DNA from 3 places in the Streptomyces sp. NPDC047974 genome. Region 3 is predicted to be linked to each of the others. Evidence: riboswitches for the same ligand, from Rfam matches in the RefSeq annotation. Region 3 holds a riboswitch; each other region holds the start of a gene.

The links. Region 3 has a riboswitch for cyclic di-AMP ahead of AB0E19_RS02270 (LysM peptidoglycan-binding domain-containing protein). Riboswitches for the same ligand answer to the same signal wherever they lie in the genome.
Positions count from the first base shown of each region.
Region 1: linked by a shared signal. The riboswitch ahead of AB0E19_RS31145 (M23 family metallopeptidase) and the one ahead of AB0E19_RS02270 (LysM peptidoglycan-binding domain-containing protein) in region 3 are both predicted to bind cyclic di-AMP.
Region 2: linked by a shared signal. The riboswitch ahead of AB0E19_RS32360 (transglycosylase family protein) and the one ahead of AB0E19_RS02270 (LysM peptidoglycan-binding domain-containing protein) in region 3 are both predicted to bind cyclic di-AMP.

Region 1 covers NZ_JBEZNU010000029.1:51,400-59,103, forward strand. The annotation lists gene AB0E19_RS31135 (pitrilysin family protein) at 144-1,496, shown strand; gene AB0E19_RS31140 (pitrilysin family protein) at 1,523-2,887, shown strand; cyclic di-AMP (ydaO/yuaA leader) riboswitch at 3,213-3,374, shown strand; gene AB0E19_RS31145 (M23 family metallopeptidase) at 3,382-4,152, shown strand; gene AB0E19_RS31150 (GntR family transcriptional regulator) at 4,370-5,053, shown strand; gene AB0E19_RS31155 (HPr family phosphocarrier protein) at 5,219-5,500, opposite strand; gene AB0E19_RS31160 (GNAT family N-acetyltransferase) at 5,704-7,704, shown strand, end outside.
Region 2 covers NZ_JBEZNU010000033.1:10,707-18,410, forward strand. The annotation lists gene AB0E19_RS32350 (cytochrome P450) at 1-672, shown strand, start outside; gene AB0E19_RS32355 (transglycosylase family protein) at 890-1,960, shown strand; cyclic di-AMP (ydaO/yuaA leader) riboswitch at 2,224-2,401, shown strand; gene AB0E19_RS32360 (transglycosylase family protein) at 2,406-3,137, shown strand; gene eno (phosphopyruvate hydratase) at 3,427-4,713, shown strand; gene AB0E19_RS32370 (septum formation initiator family protein) at 4,804-5,274, shown strand; gene AB0E19_RS32375 (DUF501 domain-containing protein) at 5,295-5,834, shown strand; gene AB0E19_RS32380 (Ppx/GppA phosphatase family protein) at 5,831-6,745, shown strand; gene AB0E19_RS32385 (NAD(P)/FAD-dependent oxidoreductase) at 7,115-7,704, shown strand, end outside.
Region 3 covers NZ_JBEZNU010000001.1:512,294-519,997, forward strand. The annotation lists gene AB0E19_RS02255 (DeoR/GlpR family DNA-binding transcription regulator) at 1-263, shown strand, start outside; gene AB0E19_RS02260 (phosphocholine-specific phospholipase C) at 470-2,524, shown strand; gene AB0E19_RS02265 (hypothetical protein) at 2,540-3,151, opposite strand; cyclic di-AMP (ydaO/yuaA leader) riboswitch at 3,459-3,644, shown strand; gene AB0E19_RS02270 (LysM peptidoglycan-binding domain-containing protein) at 3,649-4,542, shown strand; gene AB0E19_RS02275 (phosphoribosyltransferase family protein) at 4,536-5,837, opposite strand; gene AB0E19_RS02280 (universal stress protein) at 5,943-6,857, opposite strand; gene AB0E19_RS02285 (alpha/beta hydrolase) at 7,048-7,704, opposite strand, start outside.

The sequences.
Region 1 (7,704 bases), on a different contig from region 3:
CATTGTGGACCGTGCCACCGACAACGCGGACCGCGACCCGGACGAGGGACATCGGAGGACTCCGGGAACTTCGCCAGGTGTCGGCGCGCTTGCATACAGTGGCAGGACTTTTCCAGATCGCGATCGAAGGGATGTACATGCCCATGGGTCACACGGCCACGGCCGAGGCCGGCTCCGGCGGCCTGACAGCGACCGAGCACCGCCTGGCGAACGGCCTGCGGGTGGTCCTCTCCGAGGACCACCTGACCCCGGTCGCCGCGGTCTGTCTCTGGTACGACGTCGGTTCGCGCCACGAGGTCGAGGGCCGCACGGGCCTCGCCCACCTCTTCGAGCACCTGATGTTCCAGGGCTCGAAGCAGGTGCACGGCAACGGCCACTTCGAACTCGTCCAGGGCGCCGGCGGCTCGCTCAACGGCACGACCAGCTTCGAGCGCACCAACTACTTCGAGACGATGCCCACCCACCAGCTGGAGCTCGCGCTCTGGCTGGAGGCGGACCGGATGGGCTCGCTGCTCGCCGCCCTCGACGACGAGTCGATGGAGAACCAGCGCGACGTCGTGAAGAACGAGCGCCGCCAGCGGTACGACAACGTGCCGTACGGCACCGCCTTCGAGCGGCTCACCGCGCTCGCGTACCCGGAGGGCCACCCGTACCACCACACCCCCATCGGTTCGATGGCGGACCTGGACGCGGCCACCCTGGAGGACGCGCGGACCTTCTTCCGCACGTACTACGCGCCCAACAACGCGGTCCTGTCGGTGGTCGGCGACATCGACCCGGAGCAGACGCTCGCCTGGGTCGAGAAGTACTTCGGCTCCATCCCCGGCCACGACGGCAAGCCCGCCCCGCGCGACGGCGCCCTGCCGGACGTCATGGGCGGGCAGCTGCGCGAGGTCGTCGTCGAGGACGTCCCGGCCCGCGCCCTGATGGCCGCCTACCGGCTGCCGGAGGACGGCACGCGCGCGTGCGACGCGGCCGACCTCGCCCTCACCGTGCTCGGCGGCGGCGAGTCCTCCCGGCTGCACAACCGCCTGGTCCGCCGCGACCGCACCGCGGTCGCCGCCGGCTTCGGCCTGCTGCGGCTCGCCGGCGCCCCCTCGCTCGGCTGGCTGGACGTCAAGACCTCCGGCGGCGTCGAGGTCCCCGCCATCGAGGCGGCCGTCGACGAGGAGCTCGCCCGCTTCGCGGCCGAGGGCCCGACCGCCGAGGAGATGGAGCGCGCCCAGGCCCAGCTGGAGCGCGAATGGCTCGACCGGCTCGGCACGGTGGCCGGCCGCGCCGACGAACTGTGCCGCTTCGCCGTGCTGTTCGGCGACCCGCAGCTCGCCCTGACCGCGGTCGACCGCGTCCTCGCCGTCACCGCCGACGAGGTGCGCGAGGTGGCCGCGGCCCGGCTGCGCCCCGACAACCGCGCGGTGCTGGTCTACGAGCCGGTGTCCACCGACGACAGCGCCGACAGCGCCGACGGCGACGACGAGGAAGGAGCGGACCGGTGACCGACGCCGCCACGTCCCTGACGAGCATGGAGTTCCACCCGCAGCCGAAGGCCGGCACGGCCAGGCCGTGGGCCTTCCCGGCCCCCGAGCGCGGCGCGCTCGACAACGGCCTGACGGTGCTCCGCTGCCACCGCCCCGGCCAGCAGGTCGTGGCCGTCGAGATCTTCCTCGACGCGCCGCTGGACGCCGAGCCCGAGGGCCTCGACGGCGTCGCCACGATCATGGCGCGCGCCCTCTCCGAGGGGACCACCGAGCGGGCCGCCGAGGAGTTCGCGGCCGAGCTGGAGCGCTGCGGCGCCACGCTCGACGCCCACGCGGACCACCCCGGCGTCCGGGTCTCCCTGGAGGTCCCGGTCTCCCGGCTCCCCAAGGCGCTCGGGCTGGTCGCCGAGGCGCTGATCTCCCCGGCCTTCGACCCGGACGAGGTCAAGCGCCTGGTGGACAACCGGCTCGACGAGATCCCGCACGAGGCGGCCAACCCGAGCCGCCGTGCCGCGAAGCAGCTCTACAAGGAGCTCTTCCCGGCCGCGACCCGGATGTCCCGGCCCCGCCAGGGCACCGAGGAGACGGTGAAGGCCATCGACGCCGCCGCCGTCCGCGCCTTCTACGACGCGCACCTGCGGCCCGCCGCCGCCACCGCGGTCGTCGTCGGCGACCTCACCGGCGTCGACCTCGACAAGGTGCTCGCCGAGACCCTGGGCGGCTGGAGCGGCAAGCCGGCCGCGCCGCGCCCGATGGCGCCGATCACCGCCGACGACACCGGACGGGTCGTCATCGTCGACCGCCCCGGGGCGGTCCAGACCCAGCTGCTGATCGGCCGGATCGGCCCGGACCGCCACGACTCCGTGTGGGCCGCGCAGGTCCTCGGCGTCTACTGCCTCGGCGGCACCCTGACGTCCCGTCTGGACGCCGTCCTGCGCGAGGAGAAGGGGTACACGTACGGCGTGCGCGCCTTCGGGCAGGTGCTCCGCTCGGACGGCGAGGGGCACGGCGCCTCGATGCTCGCGATCAGCGGCTCGGTCGACACCCCCAACACCGGTCCGGCCCTCGGCGACCTGTGGCAGGTGCTCCGCACCCTGGCGGAGGGCGGTCTGACCGACGCCGAGCGGGACGTGGCGGTGCAGAACCTGGTGGGCGTGGCCCCGCTCAAGTACGAGACGGCCGCGTCGGTCGCCGCGACCCTCTCCGACCAGGTCGAGCAGCACCTCCCGGACGACTACCAGGCCCGGCTGTACGCGCGGCTCGCCGAGACCGGCACGGTCGAGGCCACGGCCGCCGTCGTCAGCGCCTTCCCGGTGGACCGGCTCGTCACGGTCCTGGTGGGCGACGCGTCGCAGATCGAGGAGCCCGTGCGGGCCCTCGGCATCGGCGAGGTGACGGTGGTGAGCTGATCCCGGGGTGAGCCGACCTCGTGGTGAGCCGACCTCGTGGGGAGCCGACCTCGTGGGGAGCCGACCTCGGGGTGAGCCGACCCATGGTGAGTTGACTCCGGGTGAGTAGGCCCACGGTGAGTTGACCGGTCGTCAACCCCGGGCGGAGGTCTCCGGTGCGTAGAAGCGCCGGAGACCTCCGCTTTGTCCGTTACGGCGTCAAAGATGATCGTATGCCCTGTGGCATGTCTTACAAATGAGCGTGTCTGTTTGGCGATCGACATCCGTCCGGCCTAGCGTCGATCCGTCTGTCCGACCCGACGCACGCGCCGCACCCGCGGCAACCGGACAGACATCGCCGAGTCCCCGTCAGGCGCGAGCCTGGGGAGCCGGGGACCCACGCAGTCCCTGGGGTGAATCGGACGCCTTCGCCACGCGGAGGGGTCCGTAGGAGACCTTCCTGCTCCGAACCCGTCAGCTAACCCGGTAGGCGAGAAGGAAGGAAAGGAACCGTCTTGGCGTTCACCCGTGCCACCGGGAAGCATCGTGGTGCGAGCCGACTGGCTCGCCGCAGCGCCGGCATCGCCGGCGTGGCCGCCCTCGCGACCACCGGCGTCGTCGGCACCCTGGCCTCCCCGGCGCTCGCCGCCGACACGGACGACCGTTCCCCCGAGGACACCGGCCTCACCCGGGTGATCGCCGACGAGTCCATCGCCGACCAGGTCAACGCGCAGGCCGCCGCCCAGGAGCGGGAGGCCACCGAGGCCGAGGCCCGGGCCAAGGCGCGCGCCGAGGCGAAGCGCAAGGCCGAGGCCCGCGCCCAGGAGATCCGCGAGGCCAAGGAGCGCGCCGCCCGTGAGGCCGAGCGCCGCCGGCTCGCCTCCTTCAACCTCCCGGTCGCCGGCTCGTACGTCTCCACCGGCTACAAGACCGGCGGCTCGCTCTGGTCCTCCGGCAGCCACTCCGGCGTCGACTTCCACGCCTCCTACGGCAGCTCGGTCGTCTCCGTCGGCTCCGGCACCGTCGTCGAGGCCGGCTGGGGCGGCGCGTACGGCAACAACATCGTGATCCGGATGAACGACGGCACGTACACCCAGTACGGCCACCTGTCGTCCATCGGCGTCTATGTCGGCCAGAGCGTCGAGCCCGGCCAGCAGATAGGCGTCTCCGGCTCGACCGGCAACTCCACCGGCCCGCACCTCCACTTCGAGGCCCGGACCACCGCCGAGTACGGCTCCGACATCAACCCCGTCGCGTACCTCCGCGCCCGCGGCGTCAGCCTCTGACGTCCCGCGCCCCCGCTGCACCGAAAGGCCCCGGCTCCCACGAGCCGGGGCCTTTTCGCGCCCCGGCGAGCGGGTGCGGTGCTCCGGATCCGGAGGGATTCCACCGCGAACCGGACGAATTCCGAGGGGGCATCGGAATTTCCCGCGCCCTGCAATAGAGTCGCGTGAACGGCGCTGCTCGAATTCGGTGCGCGCGGAGCGAATACGGAGGTCGGACATGCGGGTTCCCGCGCAATCGGTATGCACGGCGATCCGGGACGACATCGTCTCGGGGATCTTCGAGCGCGGCAGCCGGCTGACCGAGGAACAGCTCGCCCGCCGTTACGGCGTCTCCCGCGTCCCGGTCCGCGAGGCGCTGCGCACCCTGGAGTCCGAGGGCTTCGTCGTCAGCCGCCGGCACGCGGGCGCCCATGTCGCCGAGCCCACCGACCAGGAGGCCGCCGACCTCCTCGACGTCAGGGCGCTGCTCGAACCGCTCGGGGCGGCCCGGGCCGCCCAGCGGCGCACCGACGCCCACCTCAAGGTGCTGCGGGGCCTGGTCAGGCTGGGGCAGGAGCGGGCCCGCCGGGGGCAGGGCGAGGACCTGCGGGCGCTCGGCGGCTGGTTCCACGAGACGCTCGCCCAGGCCTCGGGCTCCCCGGCGCTCGCCGCGCTCCTCACCCAGCTGCGCCACAAGATCGCCTGGATGTACGTGGTGGACCAGCCGGACCGGCCCGTCGAGGCCTGGGCCGAACACGGGGCGATCGTCGACGCCATCGCCCGCGGGGACGCCGAACGGGCCCGCGCACTCACCGCGCAGCACGCCGAGCACACGCTTCCGCTGCACCGGCTGAAAAGGCCCGAGCGGGGCCGTGTGAGGGTTTCGCAACATGCCGTCAACACGGCGAGCGTCCGGAATTAACACGGACGCCGTATACAAAGAATAGCAATTCCAGGGCCTCTTTCGGGCTGCCCGGAAACTCTCCGAATAGCTAATTCCCCGACCCCGGAAATGCCGGACGGCCGCATCCGCCGGAAAATTCCGGGGACACGGCCGTCGGGGAGAGCTGTGGATCGACCCGCCGGGTCAGACCGTCTCGGGGAGCTCGTCGAGGCCCTCGGCGACGAGCTTGGCGAGGCGCTCGAGCGCGGCCTCCGCACCCTCGGCCTCCGAGGCGAGCACGATCTCCTCGCCGCCCTGCGCGCCCAGGCCGAGGACCGCGAGCATCGACGCCGCGTTGACCGGGTTGCCGTCGGCCTTGGCGATGGTCACGGGGACACCGGAGGCCGTGGCGGCACGGACGAAGATGGAGGCGGGGCGGGCGTGCAGGCCCTCGGCCCAGCCGACGTTGACGCGGCGCTCAGCCATGGTGTTGCCCTTCAGGTCTTCAGCGGTTGTCTAGACCAGTCTCTCACGGGTTGCGGCGTGCTCCTGCCGACCGAGGTCCCGCATCCGTGCGACGTTCGGCCCTCCTACCTTGCACGGGGCCGGGAGGCCGCGCGAGCCGTGTACCGCCAGGGAGTGGGCGCGCGGACGGTGCCGGTGCCGGACCCCGGCCGTAGGCTTTGCCCATGCGCAGCGCGTCGGAGCAGACGGACGGACCGGGCGGGGCCGGAGGCGGTACCGAGGCCGGGGTCGCGGGCGGGGCGGCGGCCGGCCGCCCGGAGCCGGAGGGGCACGCCTACCCCGACCACTGGGAGGCCGACGTCGTGCTCAGGGACGGCGGCACCGCGCGCATCCGACCCATCACCGCCGACGACGCCGACCGGCTCGTCAGCTTCTACGAGCAGGTCTCGGACGAGTCGAAGTACTACCGCTTCTTCGCCCCCTACCCCCGGCTCTCCGCCAAGGACGTCCACCGCTTCACCCACCACGACTTCGTCGACCGGGTCGGCCTCGCCGCCACCGTCGGCGGCGAGTTCATCGCCACCGTCCGCTACGACCGGATCAACGACCTCGGCCGCCCCGCCTCCTTCCCCGCCGACGAGGCCGAGGTCGCCTTCCTCGTCCAGGACGCCCACCAGGGCCGCGGCGTCGCCTCCGCCCTCCTCGAACACATCGCGGCCGTCGCCCGCGAGCGCGGCATCCGCCGCTTCGCCGCCGAGGTGCTCCCCGCCAACACCAAGATGATCAAGGTGTTCACGGACGCCGGCTACACCCAGAAGCGCAGCTTCGAGGACGGCTCCGTCCGCCTCCACCTCGACCTCGAACCGACCGACCGCTCCCTCGCCGTCCAGCGCGCCCGCGAACAGCGCGCCGAGGCCCGCTCCGTCCAGCGGCTCCTCGCCCCCCGGTCGGTCGCCGTCGTCGGCGCCGGCCGGACCCCCGGCGGGGTCGGCAGGACCGTGCTGCGCAACGTGCTCGCGGGCGGCTTCACCGGGCAGGTGTACGCGGTCAACCCCGCGCTCGGCGCGGACGCGGAGGCCGAACTCGACGGGGTGCCCGCCTTCCCCTCCGTCGCCGCCATCGGAGCCCCCGTCGACCTCGCGGTCGTCGCCGTCCCCGCCGAGCGGGTCCCCGAGGTCGTCGCCGACTGCGGCGAGCACGGGGTGCGCGGACTCGTCGTCCTCTCCGCCGGCTACGCCGAGAGCGGCGGCGCCGAAGGCCGCGAGCGGCAGCGGGCCCTGGTCCGCCAGGCCCGCTCGTACGGCATGCGGATCATCGGCCCCAACGCCTTCGGCATCATCGACACCGCCGAGGACGTGCGGCTCAACGCCTCCCTCGCCCCCGAGCTGCCCGCCGCCGGCCGCATCGGCCTCTTCACCCAGTCCGGCGCCATCGGCGTCGCGCTCCTCGCCCGGCTGCACCGGCGCGGCGCCGGCCTCTCCTCCTTCATCTCCGCCGGGAACCGCGCGGACGTCTCCGGCAACGACGTCCTCCAGCACTGGTACGACGACCCCGCGACCGACGTCGTCCTCCTCTACCTGGAGTCCCTCGGCAACCCCCGCAAGTTCGCCCGGCTCGCCCGCCGCACCGCCGCCGTCAAGCCGGTCGTCGTCGTCAAGGGCGCCCGGCACAGCGGCAGCGCCCCGCCCGGCCACCGCGTCCCCGTCAGCCGCATCCCGCACGCCACCGTCTCCGCGCTGCTGCGCCAGGCCGGCGTCATCCGCGTCGACACCGTCACCGAGCTCGTCGACGCCGGGGTGCTGCTCGCCGGACAGCCGCTGCCCGCGGGCCCGCGCGTCGCGATCCTCGGCAACTCCGAGTCCCTCGGCCTCCTCGCGTACGACGCCTGCCTCACCGAGGGCCTGCGCCCGCAGCGGCCCCTCGACCTGACGACCGGCGCCACCCCGGCCGACTTCCGGGACGCGCTCGCCGCCGCGCTCGCCGACGACTCCTGCGACGCGGTCGTCGTCACCGCGATCCCCTGGGTCGGCATCGAGGGCACCACCGAGGTCCTGGCCGCCTCCCTCCGCGAGGCCGTCGCCGGCGGCGGGGCCGCGGGCGCCGCCAAGCCGGTCGTCGTCGTCCACGTCGAGATGGGCGGCCTCGCCGAGGCCCTCTCCGCCGCCACCAGCACCCGCCCCGCCCCGGCCCGCCCCCGCCGCACGGCCGCGCCCGCACCACCGGAG
Region 2 (7,704 bases), on a different contig from region 3:
GAGCTCATCCACCGGAAGCGGGAGGCCCTCGGACAGGAGGGCGCGGACGACCTCATCTCCGGGCTCATCCGGGCCTCCGACCACGGCGACCACCTCACCGAGGCCGAGGCCGTCGCCATGTGCTTCGTCCTCCTCTTCGCCGGCTTCGAGACGACCATCAACCTCATCGGCAACGGCACCTACGCCCTGCTGCGCAACCCGGAGCAGCGCGCCCTCCTCCAGGCCTCGCTCGCCGCCGGCGGGACCGGCCTCCTGGAGACCGGCGTCGAGGAGCTGCTGCGCTACGACGGGCCGGTCGAGCTGGCGACCTGGCGGTACGCGACCACCGCCCTGACGATCGGCGGGCAGCCGATCCCGGCCGGCGACCCGGTCCTCGTCGTGCTCGCCGCCGCCGACCGCGACCCGGACCGCTTCGGCGCCCCGGACACCCTCGACCTCGCCCGCGGGGACAACCAGCACCTCGGGTACGGGCACGGCATCCACTACTGCCTGGGCGCGCCGCTCGCGCGCCTGGAGGCGCAGACCGCGCTCGCCACCCTGCTGACCCGCCTTCCGGACCTGCGACTTGGGGTCGATCCGGACGAACTGCGGTGGCGCGGCGGGCTCATCATGAGGGGATTGCGCACGCTTCCGGTCGAGTTCACCCCTTCCGCACCCCCGCACGGCACGTGACGGTGTGTCAGAAATGTGATCTTCGCGTGATCGCGAAGCCATCGACTTGTGACGGACGTTCGAATGCGGCTACCTTCGCGCCAACGTTCGGCCCCATCCCGGCCGTCCCAGGCGTACCCGCCGTCACCGCCGTCACGCGAAAGGCCCCGACATGCTTTCCGGAAACGGACGACACCGTCGACCCCGTCAGGCTCCCGCGATCGTCGTCACCGCAGGAGTGACCGGATCCGCGCTGGCGCTGCCGCTGCTCGCGGCCGGCTCCGCCTCCGCCGCCGACGCGTCCACCTGGGACCGGGTCGCCGCCTGCGAGTCCGGCGGCCAGTGGAGCGCCAACTTCGGCAACGACGCCTACGGCGGCCTCCAGATGACGCAGGAGACGTGGGAGCGGCACGGCGGCCTCGCGTACGCGCCCAGCCCCGATCTCGCCAGCCGCGCCCAGCAGATCGCCGTCGCCGACGCGGCGCTCTCCGCCGGCAGCACCGCCTGGGACACCTGTGCCCCCATCGCGGGCCTGAAGAACGACGGCAGGCCCACGGGCGTGCAGCCGGGCCCCGCCGTCCAGGAGGAGGACGAGGGCGGCGTGGCGCCCGAGTCCAACCGGACCGGCAGCGCGACCGTCTCCACCCCGCCCGCCGAGGCGGAGGAGACGGAGGCCACGGCGGAGGCGACGGAGAAGGCCCCGGAGGCCGGGAAGGGCGCCACCGCCCCGGCGACGCCGGCCACCCCCGCCACGCCGGCGACGCCCGCCGTGCCCGCGACCCCGCCCGCCACCGGCGCGGTCACGGCGCCGCCCGCGAGCGCCGCCCCGGAGACGCCCGCCGACACCGCGCCGACGGCCCCGGACGCCTCCACGGGCACGCCGGGCGCGCCGGAGACGCCCGGTACCCCGGGTGTGACCCCGGGCGCCCCGGAGACCCCCCTGGCGCCCACCACGCCGGTGACCCCGGGCACGGAGGGCGAGGCTGACGCGCCGTCGGCGACGCAGGGCACGGGCAAGCACCGGGGCGAGGCCGCCCCGGAGGAAAGCGACGTAACGGACACTGAGCAGGAATCCGGGCGTCATGCCGCAGCTGCGGACAAGCTCACCTCAACCCCCGTCAACTCGGACGCAAGCGACGCGTACACCGTGCGGCCGGGTGACAGCCTGTCGGAGATTGCTCAGGAGAACGATCTCGTCGGCGGCTGGGACGCCCTCTATGACGCCAACCGCCAGACGGTCGGGGCCGATCCGGACCTCATCCTCCCTGGTCAGAGCCTTGAACTGAAGGACGCCTCCGCGGAGAAGTGAGGCCGTTTCAGGGGCGTATGTCCGATTTTGGGAAAGTGAGACATGGGTCTCTTCGTCCCAACTGGCGTGTCACGTCCGCAAAGTTTGCTTCCGTCAGGCCTCACCTGCGCAAACGAGGTCTGACGGAGTGCAAGTAGGGGCGTTTTGTCCGACGTAAGCCTCTTTGAACTTCGAGCACCTGTGTGTCTACGGTCGTCACCGCTCGCCACCGCGGGCCCCGTCGACCGAAACGCCGAGTCCTGCCGTCGGCCGCCGGGAATGTCGTCGCGAAAGCGCCGTAGGCAGGAGTGGGGGACCCAAGGTTCGTGCCGGTCCCGGCCGTCGAGTCAGACGGACGGAACGACCGGCTAGGGGTGAAGCCGCACGCAAGGACGTGCGGCCGGGCGAACTCTTCAAGCCCGAACCCGACAGCTCACCTCACAGGCGTCGGTGAAGAGGAAACTCCATGCTGTTCTCCGGCACGGGCAAGCGTCGTCGTCCCTCCAAGGCCACCCGCGTCGTCGCCCTCGTCGGCGTCACCGGCGCGGCCGTCGCCGCCCCGCTGATGGCCGCCGGCACCGCTTCGGCCGCCACCGCCTCCGAGTGGGACCGCGTCGCCCAGTGCGAGTCCGGCGGCAACTGGTCGATCAACACCGGCAACGGCTACTACGGCGGCCTCCAGTTCTCGGCCTCCACCTGGGCCGCGTACGGCGGCACCGCCTACGCCCCCACCGCCAACCAGGCCAGCAAGTCGCAGCAGATCGCCGTCGCCGAGAAGGTCCTCGCGGGCCAGGGCAAGGGCGCCTGGCCGAGCTGTGGCGTGGGCCTCTCCTCCGCCTCCTACGACGGTGGCGCCGCCGAGGCCGCCGCCCCGCAGCAGAGCGCCCCGAAGCAGAGCACCCGGCAGAGCGCCCCGAAGCGCACCGCCGAGCAGCCCGCCAACCGCAGCGAGCAGCGCCAGGCCCCGAAGGCCCAGGCCGCCCCGCAGGCCGCCGCCAAGAAGACCGTCACCACCCCGACCGGCAAGAAGGTCAAGAAGGGCGACGGCGAGTACAAGGTCGTGGCCGGCGACACCCTCAGCAAGATCGCCCAGGCGCAGGGCGTCGAGGGCGGCTGGGCGAAGCTCTTCGAGCTCAACGAGGACGTCGTCGAGAACGCCGACCTGATCTACCCGGGCCAGCAGCTCCACCTGAAGTGAACCCCGGGGCACCGGTGAGTCCGGCGGCTCACCGGCGCCCGACGGCCCTCCCGCGGTGACCACCCCGGTCCCGAGCCCTCTTCCCCCGTGGCTCGGGACCGGGGTTCTGCCGTTACCGTCCAGTAGGTTCCGGGTCTTTCGTCCCCTACTGGATGCTCTTGGGCCCTTTTTCGTCCCAGGGGACGGGCGGTCGGCTGGCCGGAGCGCCGGAGCCGGTTAGGCTCTTGTCGCAAGGCGAACGAGACCTTGCGACCCATGCGTCACACCTAGCGTCACATCCCAGAAGGAGATGCTCGTGCCGTCCATCGACGTCGTCGTAGCCCGGGAAATCCTGGACTCCCGAGGCAACCCCACGGTCGAGGTCGAGGTCGGCCTCGACGACGGCAGCACCGGCCGTGCTGCCGTGCCGTCCGGTGCCTCCACCGGTGCGTTCGAGGCCCTGGAGCTCCGCGACGGTGACCAGAACCGCTACCTCGGCAAGGGTGTCGAGAAGGCCGTCCTCGCCGTCATCGAGCAGATCGGCCCGGAGCTCGTCGGCTACGACGCCACCGAGCAGCGCCTGATCGACCAGGCCATGTTCGACCTGGACGCCACCCCGGACAAGTCGTCGCTCGGCGCCAACGCCATCCTCGGCGTCTCCCTCGCCGTCGCGCACGCCGCCTCCGAGGCCAGCGACCTCCCGCTCTTCCGCTACCTCGGCGGCCCGAACGCGCACCTGCTGCCCGTTCCGATGATGAACATCCTCAACGGTGGGTCGCACGCCGACTCCAACGTCGACATCCAGGAGTTCATGATCGCCCCGATCGGCGCGGAGTCCTTCTCCGAGGCCCTGCGCTGGGGCACCGAGGTCTACCACACCCTCAAGTCCGTCCTGAAGACCAAGGGCCTCTCCACCGGCCTCGGCGACGAGGGCGGCTTCGCCCCGAACCTCGGCTCCAACCGTGAGGCGCTCGACCTCATCCTGGAGGCCATCAAGCAGGCCGGCTACGTGCCCGGCAAGGACGTCGCCCTCGCCCTGGACGTCGCCGCCTCCGAGTTCTACAAGGACGGCAAGTACCTCTTCGAGGGCAAGGAGCGCTCCGCCGCCGAGATGACGGAGTACTACGAGGAGCTCGTCTCCGCGTACCCGCTCGTCTCCATCGAGGACCCGCTGTTCGAGGACGACTGGGCCGGCTGGAACGTCATCACCGAGAAGCTCGGCGACAAGGTCCAGCTCGTCGGCGACGACCTCTTCGTCACCAACCCCGAGCGCCTCGCCCGCGGCATCGAGGAGAAGTCCGCCAACGCCCTCCTGGTGAAGGTCAACCAGATCGGCTCGCTGACCGAGACCCTCGACGCCGTCGAGCTCGCCCAGCGCAACGGCTTCAAGTGCATGATGTCCCACCGCTCCGGCGAGACCGAGGACGTCACCATCGCCGACCTCGCCGTCGCCACCAACTGCGGCCAGATCAAGACCGGCGCCCCGGCCCGCTCCGAGCGCGTCGCCAAGTACAACCAGCTGCTGCGCATCGAGGAGATCCTCGACGACGCCGCCGTCTACGCCGGCCGCAGCGCCTTCCCGCGCTTCAAGGGCTGACCTGCCCGGCACCTGTAGTTACGTACGTCCCCGCACACGGTCCCGTACCGTGTGCGGGGACGTACGCGCGATCAGGGGAGGGGAGACGGCATGGCCGTGAAGAACGGGGACCGGTTCTCCACCGCGACCCGGATCAGGCTGCTCGGCGAGCAGACCGCGGCCCGCGTCTACCGCTCCCAGACCCGCCGCCAGGCCCGGCGCTCCCGGCTCACCGGCCGCGCCGCCTTCCTGGCCCTCGTGGTCTGCTCCCTCGTCGTCGCCCTCGCCTACCCGATAAGGAGCTACGTCTCCCAGCAGGGCGAGATCGAGGAACAGGAGCGCAGGGCCGCCGAGGCGGCCCAGCGGGTCGAGGAGCTGCGGGACGAGAAGGCCCGCCTCCAGGACCCGGCCTACGTCCGCCGCCTCGCCCGCGAGCACCTCCACTACGTGCTCCCCGGCGAGACCGGCTTCACCGTGAACGAACCCGGGGCGGCCGACCGCCCCCGCGCCGACCAGGGCACGGCCGACCGGCCCTGGTACGACAACCTCTGGGACGGCGTCGACGACGCCGACCGCAACTGAACCGACCCAGGATCCGAGACATGGACACGCCTCCTCCGCAGACCGAACGCACCGAGCCCACCGAGGCGGACGTCGCCGCCTTCGAAGCCCAGCTCGGACGCCCGCCGCGCGGACTGCGCGCCATCGCCCACCGCTGCCCCTGCGGCAACCCGGACGTCGTCGAGACCGCGCCCCGGCTGCCCGACGGCACCCCCTTCCCGACCACGTACTACCTCACCTGCCCCCGGGCGGCCTCGGCCATCGGCACCCTGGAGGCCAACGGGGTCATGAAGGAGATGCAGGCCCGGCTCGCCACCGACCCCGAGCTCGCCGCCGCCTACCGCGCCGCGCACGAGGACTACATCGCCCGCCGCGACGCCATCGAGGTCCTGGAGGGCTTCCCCAGCGCCGGCGGCATGCCCGACCGCGTGAAGTGCCTGCACGTGCTCGTCGGCCACTCCCTCGTAGCGGGCCCCGGCGTGAACCCCTTCGGCGACGAGGCCCTCGCGATGCTCCCCGAGTGGTGGGCCAAGGGCCCGTGCGTGAATCCGTGCGCGGACGACAAGGAGTCCGTCAAGTGACCCGGGTCGCCGGAATCGACTGCGGCACCAACTCCATCCGCCTCCTCGTCGCCGACGTCCACCCGGACACCGGCGCGCTCGTCGAGCTGGACCGGCGGATGACGATCGTCCGGCTCGGCCAGGGCGTCGACAAGACCGGCCGGCTCGCCCCCGAGGCCCTGGAGCGGACCTTCGCCGCCTGCCGCGCGTACGCGACGGTCATCAAGGAGCTGGGCGCCGAGAAGATCCGCTTCGTCGCCACCTCCGCCTCCCGCGACGCCGAGAACCGGCAGGACTTCGTCGACGGGGTCGTGGCGATCCTGGGCGTCGAGCCCGAGGTCATCTCCGGCGACCAGGAGGCCGCCTTCTCCTTCACCGGCGCCACCGGCTCGCTGCCCGGCGACGACCGCCGCCTGGTCGTGGACATCGGCGGCGGCTCCACCGAGTTCGTCGTCGGCACGCGGGAGGTCGAGGCCGCCCGCTCCGTCGACATCGGCTGCGTCCGGCTCACCGAGCGGCACGTCCGCCACGACCCGGTGACCGCCGAGGAGGCCGAGGCGATCCGCGCCGACGTCCGCGCCGCCCTCGACCTCGCCGCCGAGACCGTGCCGATCGCCTCGGCCGCCACCCTCGTCGGCCTGGCCGGCTCCGTCACCACGGTCGCCGCCCTCGCGCTCGGGCTGCCGGAGTACGACTCCGAGAAGATCCACCACTCCCGGATCTCCGCCGCCCGGGTCGCCGAGGTCACCGCCATGCTGCTCGCCTCCACCCACGACGAGCGGGCCGCGCTCCCCGTCATCCACCCCGGCCGGGTGGACGTCATCGTGGCCGGCGCGCTCGTCCTCCAGGAGATCGTCGAGCGGGTCGGAGCCACCGAGGTCGTGGTCAGCGAGCACGACATCCTCGATGGGATCGCCCTATCCGTGGCATAGCGGGCAGCTATCGAGGCTCCGGCGACAGCCCGTCGGAAAAGCTTCGTGAAGTTCTTCACAAGGAAAAGGGCCCTGATGGCACCTAGGGGAGGTCTTCGGACCCTCCGAGGGGGCCCTCAGGGCCCTTTCGCAGGCGCGGAGGCCACTTCGCTCGAAGTTTCCATCGTGTGAACGCACCTGCTGGTTCAGCGTTAACGGGCGCTCTCCAGGCCAGTTCAGTAGGGGTGAACAACGTTCACCAGTGCATTCCGGTTCCTTTGCACGACCATGACCTGGATCACGTGGGCGGCGGAGTGTAGCAGAGTGCCCTCGGAAGCTTGTGAAGGGGCGCACGAGGTGACCCCCCCGAGTGGGTGGATACTCGATGGCATGAGCACCACGGAGCGTCCCAGGATCCTCATCGTAGGCGGCGGGTACGTTGGCCTGTACGCCGCGCGGCGCATCCTCAAGAAGATGCGTTACGCCGAGGCGACCGTCACGGTCGTCGACCCCCGGTCGTACATGACCTATCAGCCCTTCCTCCCCGAAGCCGCCGCCGGCAGCATCTCGCCGCGCCACGTCGTCGTCCCGCTGCGACGCGTCGTGCGCGGAGCCGAGGTGCTCACCGGCCGGGTCACCACCATCGACCAGGACCGCAAGGTCGCCACGATCGCGCCGCTCGTCGGCGAGGCGTACGAGCTGCCGTTCGACTACCTGGTCATCTCGATGGGTGCCGTCTCCCGCACCTTCCCGATCCCCGGCCTCGCCGAGCAGGGCATCGGCATGAAGGGCATCGAGGAGGCCATCGGCCTGCGCAACCACGTCCTCGAGCAGCTGGACAAGGCCGACTCGACCACCGACGAGGAGGTCCGCCGCAAGGCCCTGACCTTCGTCTTCGTCGGCGGTGGCTTCGCCGGCGCCGAGACGATCGGCGAGGTCGAGGACATGGCCCGCGACGCCGCGAAGTACTACCAGAACGT
Region 3 (7,704 bases):
ACACGGTGGTGCTCGGCGTGGACGGGATCGACCCGGAACTCGGGGCGATGGCCCACCAGGAGGAGGAGGCGAGCATCAGCCGGCTCTTCGCGGAGCGCGCGAGCCGGGTCGTGGTGGTGACCGACGCGTCGAAGCCGGGGCGGCGCGCCTTCGCCCGCATCTGCGGCCTGGACCGGGTCGACCTGCTGGTGACCGACGGCGGGATCGACGCCGGGACGGCGGACCGGCTCACGGAGGCCGGCGTCCGCGTCCACACGGTCTGACGGGCCCTCGTCACCGCACGGAGCGGGGCGGTCCGACACCCCATTGGTCGGACCTCATACCAATCCCTCACCGGTCCGACCACGATGAACAGGTCCGACCCGGCCGTTCACCAAGCCCTTACCGCACGGGTGTACACCTTTGAGGAGCGCTCCCCCATCATGTCCCCGACGTGCCGCCAGGGCACACCGTGACAGGAGGGGCGGGCATGCTTCCCATCAGCCGCAGGGGGTTCGTCGGGATCGGCGCGGGACTCGGCGCCGGACTCGTCACCGGGGCCGCGCTGCCCACCGCGACGGCCTCGGACGCCACGACGGCCTCGGACGCCGCGCGGACCGCGACCGGCACCCTCGCCGACGTCCGGCACGTCGTGATCCTCATGCAGGAGAACCGCAGCTTCGACCACTACTTCGGCACGCTCCGCGGGGTCCGCGGCTTCGGCGACCGGGCCGCGGGCAACATCCCCGGCGGCTGGAGCACCTTCCAGCAGCCCGACTGGGGAGGCAGGCAGTTCCCGTGGAAGCTCGCCGACACCCCGCCGGCCGGCGGCGTCGACGGCGAGACCCTCGCCCAGTGCAACGGCGACCTGCCGCACAACTGGACCTCGCAGCACGCCGCCTGGAACAAGGGCCGGCTCGACAACTGGGTGACCGGCGTCGGCAACACCCGCACCCTCGGCCACCTGGACCGCACGTCCCTCCCCTTCCACCACGCCCTCGCCGACCACTACACGGTCTGCGACGCCTACTTCTGCTCCGCGCTCAGCGCCACGGGCCCGAACCGCACCTTCCTGTGGAGCGGGCGGATCGACGGCTCCAGCAAGGACGGCGGCGAGGAGTCGGGGCTGACCTGGGAGACGTACGCGGAGGCGCTGCAGCGGGCCGGGGTGAGCTGGAGGGTCTACCAGAACGCCCAGGACAACTACGGCGACAACGGGCTCGCGTACTTCAAGAGGTTCACCGACGCCCGGCCCGGCGACCCGCTGTACGACCGGGGCATGGCCTCGGTCCCGAAGGTCACCGGCTCGACGCCGGACGACATCGCCGCCGCCATCCGCGCGGACGTCGTCGCCGGCACGCTGCCGCAGGTGTCGTGGGTGGTGGCCAACGAGGCGTTCTCCGAGCACCCGTACGCGCCGCCGGGCGACGGCGCCCACTTCGTCGACCTCGTCTACCGCGCCCTGACGGCGAACCCCGAGGTCTTCGACTCCACGGTGATGATCCTCAACTACGACGAGAACGACGGCTTCTTCGACCACGTGCCGCCGCCGGTCGCCCCGCCCGGGACCCCCGGCGAGTACCTCGACGGCGTCCCGATCGGACTCGGCTTCCGGGTCCCGATGCTGGTCATGTCGCCGTGGACGCGGGGCGGCTGGGTCAGCTCCGAGGTCTTCGACCACACCTCCGTGCTGCGCTTCCTGGAGACCTGGACCGCCGCCCTCGGCACTCCGGCGGCCTGCCCGAACATCAGCGCCTGGCGCCGGAAGGTCACCGGCGACCTGACCGGCGTCTTCGACTTCGCCCGCCCGGTGTACGGGGTCCCCGCCGGCCTGCCGTCGACGGCGAAGGTCATCGGCATGGACACCTGCGCCCCGCTGCCCAACCCCGCGCCGCAGAACAACGCCCTGCCCGCCCAGGAGCCCGGGACCCGGCCCGCGCGGGCGCTCCCCTACCAGCCGAACGGCAACCTGGACCGCTTCGAGTTCGGCGCCGCCGGCAAGATCCTCGCCTGGTTCTCCATGACCAACCAGGGCCCGCAGGCACGCCGCGCCGCCCACTTCTCGATCCACCCGCACCAGCACCGCGACACAGCCGCCTGGCAGTACACGGTCGACCCGGGCACCACGGCCACCGACTACTTCAACATCGGGCTCGGCTCCGGCTCGGGGAAGTACGACATCTCGATGATGGGCCCGAACCGCTTCCTGCGCCGCTTCATCGGCGACGCCTCGAAGGCGGGCAAGGCGATCGAGGTGGCGGCGCGGTACGCCACGGAACCGGGCACCGGCAAGACGGCGGTCTGGTTCCGGATGACCAACGCCTCCGGCGGCCCGGTCACCTTCACCGTCCGCTCCCACGCCTACCGGACGGACGGCCCGTGGACGTACACGGTCGCGGCGAACTCCTCGCGGGAGGACTTCTTCAACGCCGTGGCGTACGCGGACGGCTGGTACGACTTCACGATCCTGGCCGACATCGACGGCACCTGGTCGCGCCGCTACACCGGTCACATCGAGACGGGCGCGCCGAGCGTCACGGGCTGACGGCCCGGCGGGCCCTCACCTCCCGGCCAGGGCCGCGCGCCGGATCGTGGCGTCGAGGAGCGCGAGCGCGTCCTCGGCGGTGCGGCCCGGCGCGCGGTTCCAGGGGCCGATCAGCCCGTGCCAGCCCCGGGACCGCAGCTCGGTCATGATCCATGCGCCGGACTCGTTCATGGTGGCCGCGCTGCCGTGGCCGAGCCGGTGGGCGGCGAGCAGGGCGCCGCAGAGACAGCGGGCACCGCGCGCGTCGCGCAGCTTGTACGGGGTGTTCTGCCAGCCCCACTCGGTCAGCACCCGGCGCGCGTACGCCAGGTGGACGGAGGGGCGCACGTCGGCCCGGCCGATCCTGCGCCAGACGTGCAGCCGGTCGGGGAGGGCGGCGCCGATGCGGCCCGGCAGGGGGCGCTCGGCGGGCGGCGACGGGGGCAGCGCGTCGAGCGCGCCCAGGGCGTCGGCGACCAGTCGGTCCACGGGGACGGAGAGAAGGGCCCGCCAGGCCTCGGGAGCGGCGCTCTCGCAGAGGCGGGCCGCCTCGCGGTCGAGGGCGTCGAGGGTCCCGAGAGAGTCGAGGGTGTCGAGGGCGTCGGGATCGAGGGCGTCGGCGTCGATCAGCAGGGCGAGGGATGACATTCCCACATCATTAGCCACATATGCCCGATTTGCGCGTTACGCCTCACCCGTTCCACCCCCAAGTCGCCGCACAATTCCCCTAAAGGTGCCAGTCGCCTTATTCGGACATTGCACACCCCGTGACGCGACTCACTCCCCGCGCTCCGCGGACGGCTCCCCGCCCCTCGCCACCCATGCGGGACAAGGGATTCCGGAACGGTCGCCGAAACGGTAGATCTTGAATTCCACGCGTTCGATCTTCGGTTTCCCTTTTCCGGTGCATTCGCGTCTTGTTCCCCTCCGTATTCCTCGCCTACGGTCACCTCCATTCGGACGGACGCCTAATCCTGCCACCGCCCGAAAGACCTCCCATTTCACCCGACGGCAGGAGCGGGGGACCCACCACACCGCCGGTCCGGTCGTCCGGAGCGGCTCGGGGTGAAGCCGTGTACGCACGGCCGGACAGCTCCAGTCCGAACCCGACAGCTCACCTCGCAGGCGCCGGAGAGGAAACCGTCATGCCCGCTCACGGCAAGCACCGCCGCCCCCGACGCCGCCCCGTCTCCCGAGGTCTCGCCTTCGCCGGCACCGGCGGCGTGGCCCTCGCCCTGCCCTTGGTCGTGCCCGCCACGGCCGGCGCCGAGCCCGTCGCGCAGTCGGCGGCACCGACCGCCGCCGTGGCCGCCCCGGCCGTCCGGGCCGCCGCGCCCGCGAAGGCCCCCGCCGCCCCCGCCGCCACCCGCGCGTACACCGTCGTGAAGGGCGACTCCCTTTCCCTGATCGCCCACCGAAAGGGAATTCAGGGCGGCTGGAAGTCGCTTTACCAGGCGAACAAGGAAGCCGTGGGTGACAATCCGTCACTCATTCACCCGGGCCTCGAACTGACGATTCGTCGGGATTCCGCGAAGCCCGCCGCGCCGGCCGCCGCGAAGACCCCCGCGAAGACCGGTGCCAAGCCGGCCGCGAAGCCCGCCGAGTCCGCCTCCACCGGTTCCGCCGAACGGGCGAGCCGTTCCTCCGCCCGTGCCGCGGTCCCGGCCGTCCAGGCCCAGCCGGCCGCCGCGAAGGCCGCGCCCGCCGCCGTCCGGTACGCCGACAACCTCGACGGCTGGATCCGCGAGTCGCTCGACGTCATGGCCCGGTACGGCATCCCCGGCTCGTACGACGGCATCCTCCGCAACGTGCTGCGCGAGTCCTCCGGCAACCCCCGCGCCGTCAACCTCTGGGACTCCAACGCCGCGAAGGGCACCCCCTCCAAGGGCCTGCTCCAGGTCATCGACCCGACCTTCGCCGCCTACCACGTGCCGGGCACCTCGCTCGACCCGTACGACCCCGTCGCGAACATCACCGCCGCCTGCAACTACGCGGCCGACCGGTACGGCTCCATCGACAACGTCAACGGCGCCTACTGACCCGACCCGTTCACGGCCGCCGCGAAGTGGCCGGTGAACCACTCCGTCGCCAGCGCCGCCACCTCCTCCAGGGCCCCCGGCTCCTCGAAGAGGTGACCGGCGCCCGGCACGACCTCCAGGCGGCTCTCGCAGCGCAGCATTTCCCCGGCCCGCCGGTTGAGGTCGACGACGAGGCCGTCGGCACCGCCGACGATCAGCAGCGTGGGGGCCCGCACCCCGGCGAGCCGCTCCCCCGCCAGGTCGGGCCGGCCGCCCCGGGACACCACGGCGGCCACGTCGTCGCCCGCTTCCGCCGCCGCCCACAGCGCGGCCGCCGCCCCGGTGCTCGCCCCGAAGTAGCCGCGCGGCAGACCCCCGGTGCCCGGCCGCCCGGCCGTCCAGGCGGCGGCCCGGCCGAGCCGTCCGGCGAGCAGCGGGGTGTCGAAGATCCGCGCGCGGTCGGTCGCCTCGGCCTCCGTGAGCAGGTCGAAGAGGAGAGTGGCGAGCCCCGCCCGGTTCAGTGCGGCGGCCACCGCGCGGTTCCGCGGGCTGTGCCGGCCACTGCCGCTGCCGTGGGCGAAGAGGACCAGGCCCGCTGCCCCGTCGGGCATCGCGAGCTCGCCCGGAAGCTCGGGCGCGCCTGGGACGCGTACCGCCGTGTGGCCGACGGACGGACCGCGCGCCGCCCGGCTCCGGTCGAGGCAGGCCACCACCTCCGCGTCCGGCGTCTGGTCGAACTCCCGGTAGAACTGCCCGACCGCGTAGAAGCCCTCCGGCGTCCGGACGGCGACCGTCTCGTCGGCCTCGCCGCCGAGCCGGGCCGTCCAGCCGTACGGCGCCACCGGCACGGCCAGCACGATCCGGGCGGCTCCGGCGGCCCGCACCGCCCGGCAGGCGGCGAGCGCGGTCGCGCCGGTGGCGAGCCCGTCGTCGACGACGACCGCCGTACGCCCCTCCAGCGGCACCGGCCGGCGGCTGCCCCGGTAGGCGCGGGACCGCTCGGCCATGACCAGCCGTTCGCGCTCCTCGGCCTCCTCCAGCTGCCGCCGGGCCACGCCCGCGTCCCGCACCACCTGCTCGTTCACGACCCGGACGCCGCCCTCCCCGATGGCCCCCATGGCCAGCTCGGGCCGGCCCGGCACGCCGAGTTTCCGCACCAGGCAGATGTCCAGCGGCGCGTCGAGCGCCTCGGCCACCTCCGCCGCCACCGGCACCCCGCCGCGTGGCAGCCCGAGGACGACGACGTCGGACCCCTGGAGATGGCCGAGCCGGGCGGCGAGCTGCCGCCCCGCGTCGGCCCGGTCGGCGAAGTACATGGCACGCCGCCTTCCCGATCGGCGACCCCCCTCGGGCGCGGGCCCTCGGACCCGGCCCGTACTTCCAGGGTCCCACCGGCGGGGGCGTCGCCGCCCGGCCCGGCCTCAGCCCACCCCGTGCCGCACGACGACCACCGGGCACGCGGCGTGGTGCAGCAGCGCCTGGCTGACGGAGCCGAGGAGCAGCCCGGCGAAGCCGCCGCGCCCCCGGGCGCCCATGACGAGCAGCTGCGCGGTCGTGCTCTCCTCCAGGAGGACCTCGCGGGGCCGGCCGCGTACCAGCCGGGCCTCGGCCTCGGTCCCGGGGTGCCGGCCCGCGGCCCGGGCGAGCGCCGTTTCGAGGACGCGGGCCGCCTCCGCGTGCACCTCCTCGGCGCCGGCGAAGAGCGGCGTCAGGTCACCGGGGCCCGAGCGCGGGGCCCAGGCGTGGACGGCGACGAGGCCGGTGCCGCGCGCCCGGGCCTCCGCGTAGGCGAAGTCGACGGCCGCGTCGGAGTCCGGCGAGCCGTCGACGGCGAGGAGCACCGGCCCCTCCGGCTCGTCCCGGCCGCGCACCACGAGGACCGGGCAGGCGGCGTGGGCGGCGAGGTGGACGGCGACCGAGCCGACGACGAGGCCGGTGAAGGCGCCGGTGCCGCGGCTGCCGACGACGACCAGCTCCGCGCCGCGCGACCGGGTCGCGAGGACGACGAGCGGTTCGCCGGTGATGAGCTCGCCGGAGACCTCGGTACCCGGGGCGACCGCCCGCGCTCGGGCCACGGCCGTGTCCAGGACGATCTCCGCCTGCCGTCGCAGGCCGCTCTCGGTGGGGCCGTACACCGAGGGCTCCAGGTCGACCCGGAACATCGGCCAGAGGAAGGCATGCACGACGACCAGGCGCGCACCGCGCGTCCCGGCCTCCCGGGCCGCCGTCTCGACCGCCCCGAGCGCCGACGGCGAACCGTCCGTCCCGACGAGGACGAACGGCCCGCCGGCCGTCGTGGTCTCCGGTGCCGTGGCCGGTTCCTCGCTGCGCCCCATCGCTCTTCCGTCCTTCCGGTCGTGCACCGCCGGTCGCGGGTGCCCTCGTGCCGAGTACACCCGTCGGCTGCCCGCACGACGGGGCGCCACGCGGGCCGGACGTCCCGACCGGCCCCGCCGAAGGTCCCGAGGCGGCCGCCCGGGACCTCCGACGGCGACAGGCGGCGACAGGCGGGGGCAGGCGGGGCGGTCAGGCGGCCAGGAAGGCCTCGATCGCCCGGGCGAGGTCCTTGGGGGTCTCCTCGGGCGGGTAGTGCCCGGCGTCCGCGAGGACCTCGAGGCGGGCGTTCGGGTACCAGCGCAACCAGGTCGCCTCCATCGCCTCGGCGCCCAGCGCCGGGTCGTGGGCGCCGACGACGAGCAGCACGGGCGTGGGGTTGTCGCGGACCCGCTCGTGGAAGTCGGTGCCGGACCAGGAGTCGAGGTAGGAGCGGAAGGCGGCGGTCGTGGAGCGGCTCACCGAGCGGTCCACGAGGGCGTCCAGCCACGGGGCGCCATGCCGGCCGCCGGTGGTGTGGTCGATGATCGCCCGGCGCAGCGCCGGGTCGTCGACGGCGCCCGAGAACAGCTGCCGGCTCTCCTCGTCGAGCGGGAAGCCGGCGGCGGAGACGGGCGAGATCCCGACGATCGAGCGGACCCGGTCGGGCGCGTCGAGCAGCATGAGCTGGGCGGCCTTGCCGCCCATGGAGTGGCCGATGACGGAGAACGAGTCCCAGCCGAGGTCGTCGGCGACGGCCAGCGCGTCGGCCGCGACCTCCTCCATGGTGTAGGCGCCGTCGGCGTCCCTGGCCTCGCCGTAGCCGCGGCAGTCGACGAAGGCGTAGCTGCCGGCCGAGGCGTCGAGGTG